DNA from 2 places in the Microbacterium sp. PRF11 genome. Region 2 is predicted to be linked to the other one. Evidence: predicted binding sites of a transcription regulator. Region 2 holds the regulator's gene; the other holds the start of a gene.
What was found. The regulator HrcA, encoded in region 2, represses chaperone genes, less so after heat shock. The targets are predictions, from matches to a motif close to TTNGCACTCGNNNNNNNCGAGTGCNAA.
Positions count from the first base shown of each region.

Region 1 (3,919 bases), on a different contig from region 2:
AGGCGGCGAATTCGGTACCGGCGATCTCGGGCGGGCCGAGGAAAGCGAGGTTACCGGTCACGGGAAGCGCCGTGCCGATGTTGAACGTGAGGTCGGTCGCGGGGCCGGTCGAGGTCGACGAGTACTCGGGCGTGTACGAGGCGGGCTCAGCGGCGTTGCAGTCGATCGGGAAGTCGCCGCCACCGGCAGCGTCGCCGGTCTCGGACGGAGTGCTGCTGCCGGAACAACCGGCCAGGACGAGCGCGCTGACGCCGACCACGGCGAGGCCGCCGATGATCTTCGCCGAACGCGAACGGGAGAGGACACTCATATGGGTGCTCCTTGGTGAGTAGGAACCGCGGAGATGACCGCCGCGGATTGTGACAAACCTAGTGGCGCCCTTGTGGCCGTGTTGTTGCAATGTGTTAACGGTCGATTACGCGACCCAATCGTTACTTTTCCCGGGCAATTCCGGGCCGAGAAACGAAGAGAGTTCAGACCGGTTCGGCCACATCGACGACCGCTCGACGATGTTGTCGCGAGGCGAGGACCGAGTCGACGCTCAGGATCGCGAGGGCGAGCCAGACCAGCGCGAACCCGACCCACCGCTCGAGCGTCATCGGCTCGCCGAGCACCCACACGCCGATCGCGAACTGGATGATGGGGGCCACGAACTGCAGCAGTCCGATCACCGTCAGCGGCACACGCCGCGCCCCCGACGCGAAGAGCAGGAGGGGAACGGCGGTGACGGCCCCGGCGAGCAGGAGAAGCACGGTGTGCACAGCGCCGGCCGCACCCAGGGTGATGCCGGTGAGGTTGGCGACGATCACCAGCTGAATCGCCGCGACCGGCAGGAGCCAGAGCGACTCGAGGGTCAAGCCGCTGACGGCATCCACCGCCGGACCGATCTGCTTCTTCACCAGACCGTAGAAGCCGAACGAGAACGCGAGCGTCAACGCGATCCACGGGAATGAGCCGTACCCGATGACGATCACGACGACCGCGACGACGGCGAGTCCGATCGCGATCCACGGCACGATCCGCAGCCGCTCGCGCAGCACGATCACACCCAGCAGCACGGTGACGATCGGGTTGATGAAGTACCCGAGGCTCGTCTCGATGACGTGCTCCGAGAGGGCGCCGTAGAGGTACGTCTGCCAGTTGACGTAGATGAGGACGCCGGCGACCGCGGTCAGCCCCATGAGGCGCGGCTGTCGCACGATCACGAGGAACGGCCGCCACATCCGCAGAACCGTCAGCAACAGCAGGCAGAAGACGAACGCGAGGATGATGCGCCACGCGACGACCTCGAACGGACCGGTCGGGGCCAGCTGCAGGAAGTAGATCGGCAGGACGCCCCACAGCAGGTAGGCACCGAGCGCGTAGAGCGCGCCGCGGGTGCTCCCACCGGACGGAGCGGGAGGAGCGGGGGTCACCGCCCCAGCCTACGGCTGCGCCCGACCGCCGGGCCGCCGACCATCGCGTCTTTCCTGCCACGATCCTCGCGCGCACGCCGGGACGACGAAGGCCCCGGATGCCATGGCATCCGGGGCCTTCAGAGGATCTCGCTCGATCAGCGGACGACGACCGCCAGGACGTCGCGAGCCGAGAGCACGAGGTACTCGTCGGCGCCGAACTTGACCTCGGTGCCGCCGTACTTGCTGTAGAGCACGCGGTCGCCGACGGCGACGTCGAGGGGGACACGGTTGCCGTTGTCGTCGATGCGGCCGGGGCCGACGGCAACGACTTCGCCCTCCTGCGGCTTCTCCTTGGCGGTGTCGGGGATGACGAGACCACTCGCGGTGGTCTGCTCAGCCTCGACCTGCTTGATGACGATGCGGTCCTCGAGCGGCTTGATGGAAACCGACACGGTCTACCTCTTCTTTCTCGTTACAGAAGACTTTTCAGCACTCACGCGGGGAGAGTGCTAATCCGAGTCTAGAGAAGCACTGGCACTCATGCAACGCGAGTGCCAGCGGCGGCTGCGCCGACCTCGACGGGCCGTTTCGCGACGAGGCCATCCGTTTGCCGCAGCGCCTCGCGTCGCGGCGGGATGGGCGCGCAGTATTGCATCTTTCGATGGCTACGTGAACACGTTTCACCCGCTCTTTCATCCGCTTCCGGGGTGTGCAACACTCGTCGCAACAGCGTCGTCCGCATACAGGGGGTATCGGGCGATGAAGCACTAGGACTCGTTGTCGAGTCCGAGAATCGGGGGATTCGGGGACGTTCGGCGTTCCTGTGTTTCTTCGGGGGGTCGAAATACATGGCAACGCCGTACTTTCTGGCGATCGACGTGGGAACGAGCAGGACGGCGGCGGCGACCGCGCGTTCCGCACCGGACGGGACGCTGGTGGCCGCACCGCTCCCGCTGGGGCGCAACGCCGACAGCACACCGACCACCGTCTTCGTATCCGACAGCGGACTGCTCTTCGGAGATGCCGCGGAGCGCCGGGGAACCGCTCAGCCCGAACGGCTGGTGCGCGAGTTCAAGCGTCGTATCGGCGACGACGTGCCCATCGTGGCCGCCGACCGCCGCTTCTCCCCTCAAGACCTCTACGCCCTCGTCGTCGGCTGGGTGATCGGAACCGCCGTCGAGCGCGAGGGCCAGCACCCCGCCTGCATCGCGGTCTCCGTGCCGGTCACCTGGGGCGAATACCGCACGCGACTGGTGCAGGATGCCATCGGGCGCCTCGGCTGGAACGACGTGCAGGTCATCACCGAGCCCGAGGCCGCTGCCCGCCACTACGAGTCGACGCATCCCCTCGACACCGACCGCGCCCTCGCCGTCTACGACTTCGGCGGCGGCACGTTCGACACCGTCATCCTGCGCAAGACCCGCGACGGTCACGTCGACTTCGTCGGCAGCCCCGTCGGCATCCCCGACCTGGGCGGCGCCGACTTCGACGACATCGTCCTGCGTCACACGGTGCGCGCCGCCGGCATCCCGGCATCCGCGATGGCGGGCGTCGCCACCGACCCGGGCGTGCGCATGGCGCTCGCATCGCTGCGCCGCGAATGCGTCGAAGCGAAGGAGTCGCTGTCGTTCGACGGCGAGGCCGTCGTGCCGGTGCTGATCGGCGACGGCCACGGAGCCGTGCGTCTGACCCGGGCCGAGTTCGAGGACATGATCGAGCCCGAGATCGAGCGCACCGTCGAGGTGCTCGAGATGGCGCTCGAGCAGTCGGGCCTCGCCGCCGCGGACCTCGACGCGATCCTCCTCACCGGCGGCACCTCGCGCATCCCCCGGGTCGCGCAGCTGCTGTCGGAGCGTTTCGATCGCCCCATCGCCGTCGATGCCGACCCCAAGGCGATCATCGCCCTCGGCGCCGCCCGCACCGTCGCCCTCGCCGCCGTCGCCGCACCTCTGGTCGGCCTGCACGCGGTCGACGACGACGAGGTGCAGGACGACGACGATGACGACGCCGCCCTCGGCGACCTCGGCTTCACCGCCACCCGCGCCGAGAAGCGCGCCCCCTGGTTTCGCCGCGTCCCCGCGACCGCGTACGTCGCGGCGGGGGTGACGGCGCTCGCCGTCGGCGTCGGCGTCGTGAGCGTCCCGGCGCTCGGTGTGGGTCTCCTCGCCCGCACCAGCGCCGGGATCACCTCGCAGCCCCTCGCCGCCGATGCGGAGGTGCTGCTCTTCGACCCGATCGACCTGCCGACGGCTCCGCCGCCGAGCATCGCCGCCCCCGACGTGCAGCCTGCCGCCGAGGCGCAGCCCGCCGCGCCCGAGCAGAAAGCGGCGCCCGAGCAGCAGCGTGCGACGAACAAGAGCGAAACGCGCCAGCGGTCGCCGCAGCGCTTGACCCCGCGCGCGGCCGAGGAGCGCAGCCCGTCCGCCGCTGCTGCTGCCCCGCAGCAGCAGGGCAACGGCGGCGGCGGCGGCAACTCCGGATCCGGCGGAAACTCCGCCTCCTCCCCCGCGCAGCAGCCCTCG
Region 1 covers NZ_JAUZUP010000001.1:671,634-675,552, forward strand. Annotated here, with positions in the region: gene Q9R20_RS03150 (ABC transporter substrate-binding protein) at 1-310, opposite strand, end outside; gene rarD (EamA family transporter RarD) at 474-1,415, opposite strand; gene groES (co-chaperone GroES) at 1,553-1,849, opposite strand; gene Q9R20_RS03165 (Hsp70 family protein) at 2,246-3,919, shown strand, end outside.
Region 1: a site for HrcA is predicted at 1,929-1,955, ahead of groES (co-chaperone GroES). Genes of this name have one in related genera too.

Region 2 (3,919 bases):
TGCGGAATCCGCCCCGAACCGGAGAAGACCGACGTCGAGGCCGGGGTCACCACCGACCGTGCGCCGCCGACAGCACCGAGAGCGCGGCCGCCCCCGCGGTCGAGGTGCGCAGCACCGTGTCGCCGAGTCGGACGAGACGCGCGCCGGCGTCCTGCAGTGCCGAGAGCTCCTCGGGCGCGATCCCGCCCTCGGGTCCGACGATCAGCACGACGTCGCGTCCGTCGGACGCCTCCGCGGCCACCTCGGTGAGACGAGTGGATGCCGACGGCTCCAGCACCAGCACCAGCGCGCTGCCCGCGAGGGTCACGAGGTCGCTCGTGCGGGCGACCCCCTCCACCTCGGGGATCCACGGACGGTGGGCCTGCTTCGCCGCCTCGCGGACGATCGTGCGCCAGCGCGCGAGCCCCTTCTCGGCCTTGGCATCCCAGCGCGAGACGCTGCGCGCCGCCTGCCAGGGGACGATCGCGTCGACGCCCAGCTCGGTCGCGGCCTGCACGGCGAGCTCGTCGCGGTCCCCCTTGGCGAGAGCCTGCACCAGCACGAAACGCGGCGAGGGCGCGGGGCGCTCGTCACGCTCGGTGATCCGGACGTCGACGTGCTTGGGGGTGGCGTCGGTCACCACACCGGAGAGCCACACCCCGCGACCGTCGCCGAGCGTCACGGCCTCATCGACGCGCACCCGTCGGACAGCCGAGGCGTGGTGCGCCTCGGCCCCGGTCAGTGTCACGACGTCGCCGGGTCGAGCGGATGCCGCCTCGTCGGCGACGAAGTGCAGCGCCACGATCAGTGCCGGAAGCGGTCGCGGAACTTGCTGAACATGCCCTGCTGATGTTCGGCCAGGCGCGGCTTGGGGGCCTTCGTGCGCTTGGCGAACTCCTCGATGAGCGCGCGCTCCTTGTGATCGAGCCGCGTCGGCGTGACGACGTGAACGCCGACCTTCAGGTCGCCGCGCTGGCTGCCGCGCAGGGGCGTGATCCCGCGGCCCTTGATCGTGAGCACGTCTCCGGACTGCACGCCCGGGCGCACCTCGAGGTCGACGCTGCCGTCGAGGGACTCGATCGTGGTGTTGGCACCCAGGATGGCATCCGGCATCGAGACCTCGAGGGTCGCGACGAGGTCGTCACCCTCGCGGCTGAAGGCGTCGTGCGCCTCGACGGTGATCTCGAGGTACAGGTCGCCGTTGGGACCGCCCGCGGGTCCGACCTCGCCCGATCCGGGCAGCTGCAGGCGCAGACCCGACTCGACGCCGGCGGGGATGTCGACCGACACGGTGCGGCGGGCGCGCACGCGACCCTGGCCCTGGCAGGTGCCGCAGGGATAGGGGATGGTCGTGCCGTGCCCCTGGCACACCGTGCACGGCGCGCTCGTCACGACGTTGCCGAGAAGGCTGCGGACCGTGCGCTGCACGTGACCGGAGCCGTGGCAGATGTCGCACGTGACCTCGCTGGTGCCCGGCTGCGTGCAGGCGCCCTGACACGTCTCGCACAGCACGGCGGTGTCGACCTCGAGGTCGCGGTGGGTGCCGAAGACGACGTCACCGAGCTGCAGAGTGACGCGCACGAGGGCGTCCTGCCCCCGCTCGCGACGTGAGCGGGGCCGGGGCCCGCGTCCGCCGCCGCCGCCCTGCGCGCCCCCGAAGAACGTCTCGAAGATGTCGCTGAAGCCGCCGAAGCCGCCCGCTCCCCCGCCGCCGAACGGGCTCTGGTCGCCGCCCATGTCGTAGCGACGACGCTGCTCGGGGTCGCTCAGCACGTCGTAGGCGTGGGTCACCAGCTTGAAGCGCTCGGAGGCGTCCTCACCCGGGTTGACATCCGGGTGCAGTTGACGCGCAAGGCGGCGGTACGCCTTCTTGATGTCTTCGGGGCTGGCGTCGCGCTCGACGCCCAGGACCTCGTAGTGGTCAGCCACAATCGCCTTCCTGCCCGCTGTCGCGGGGTCGTTCTCGGGGAGGGAGCTCGTCAGCGCGCGCTGTCGTCGTCTTCGAGCATCCGGGTCAGATAGTGCGCGACGGCGCGGACCGCCGCGAGGTTGGAGGAGTAGTCCATGCGGGTCGGGCCGAGCAGGCCCACCCGGGCGCCGCCGGCCGAGCCGTCGTACCGGCTCGCCAGGACGGATGCCTCGACGAGGCCGAACGGTTCGTTCTCGCGACCGATGCTCGCCGACAGTCCCTGCTCATCGGCGACCATCTCGCTCATCAGCCGCAGCAGCGTCACCTGCTCTTCGATGGCCTCGAGGAGCGGGTAGATGCTGCCGCGGAAGTCCGACTCGCGCTTCGCGAGCGTCGCCGCGCCGGCCATGACCAGACGGTCCTGCCGGAACTCCTCGAGCTCCTCTCCGACGACGCGGAGGACGGCGTCGGCGATGGCGTCGAGGGTGTTGCCGGGGCGGGGGCCGTCGGCGAGCGTCGTGGTCACCTGCTGCACGCAGTCGGCGACGCGGCGTCCGACGAGAAGGGAACCGACCCGCGCGCGCAGGTGCGCGATGTCGTTCTCGGTGGGCTCGGCCACGACGAGCGCGATGCGCTGCGAGACGCGGCCGGTGTCGGTGACGAGGACCACGAGCACCCGCGGACCGCCGAGGGCGACGAGCTCGACGTGGGACAGGTTGGCGCGCGCGAACGAGGGGTACTGCACGATCGCGACCTGGCCGGTGAGCTGCGTGAGCGCGCGCACCGTGCGCGCGAGCAGGTCGTCGAGGTCGCCCGCTTCGTCGAGGAAGGAGGTGATGGCGCTGCGCTGCGCACCGGAGAGCGGTCGCAGTTCGGCCAGGTGGTCGACGAAGACGCGGTAGCCCTTGTCGGTTGGGACGCGCCCCGACGAGGTGTGAGGCGCGACGATGAGGTCTTCGTCTTCGAGCAGTGCCATGTCGTTGCGGATCGTCGCGGCCGACACCCCGAACGCGTGACGCTCGACGATGGCCTTGCTCCCGACCGGCTCGCGCGTGTCGACGTAGTCCTGCACGATCGCGCGGAGCACCTGGAGTCCGCGTTCCGACACCATGATCTGCTCCTTCCGCCTGGCACTCGACTCAGTTGAGTGCCAATTCTACGGGATCGCTCCGATACTGCGCCGGGGGCACGCGGACGGGTGTCACGCCTGAACTGCCTCCGCGGCCGTCATGGCGCCCGGGGATCCACGGCGCGGGCCGACGACAGCGGTCAGACCGTGAGCGCCCGCACCACGGCATCCGCCAGCAGGCGACCGCGCAACGTCAGCACGATGCGCCCCCGCACGGCATCCGCGCCCTCGATGAGCCCGTCGGCGATGAGGGATGCCACGGCCCTGCGCCCCTCGCCGAGGATCTCCGACACCGCGAGCCCCTCGCGGATGCGACTGCGCAGCAGCACGGATTCGAGGCGTCGCGCCGTCTCGTCCGGACGTTCGCGCGCGGCGGCGGGCGACTCCCCCGCCACCAGACGCTGCGCGTACGCGGCCGGGTGCTTCACGTTCCACCAGCGCAGACCCGCGACGTGGCTGTGGGCGCCGGGACCGAAGCCCCACCAGTCCGTGCCCCGCCAGTACGCCAGGTTGTGGCGCGAGCGGTGCGAGACCCCCCGCGACCAGTTCGACACCTCGTACCAGTCGTAGCCGGCCGCGCCGAGCAGCTCGTCGGCCAGCTCGTACATGTCGGCCTGCAGGTCGTCGGACGGCTCGGCGACCGCGCCGGAGCGGATCTGCCGCGCGAGCTTCGTGCCGTCTTCCACGATGAGCGCGTACGCCGAGACGTGGTCGGGGTGCAGGGCGATCGCCGTCTCGAGCGACGCACGCCAATCGTCGAGAGACTCTCCCGGTGCCCCGTAGATGAGATCGACCGACACGTCGAGACCCGCCTCGCGCGCCGCCGCCACCGCCGTGGCGACGTTGCGCGGATCGTGCGTGCGGTCGAGGGCCGCGAGCACGTGCGGACGCGCGGATTGCAT
Region 2 covers NZ_JAUZUP010000004.1:409,937-413,855, reverse strand. Annotated here, with positions in the region: gene Q9R20_RS13455 (16S rRNA (uracil(1498)-N(3))-methyltransferase) at 47-781, opposite strand; gene dnaJ (molecular chaperone DnaJ) at 784-1,908, opposite strand; gene hrcA (heat-inducible transcriptional repressor HrcA) at 1,959-2,999, opposite strand; gene hemW (radical SAM family heme chaperone HemW) at 3,158-3,919, opposite strand, start outside.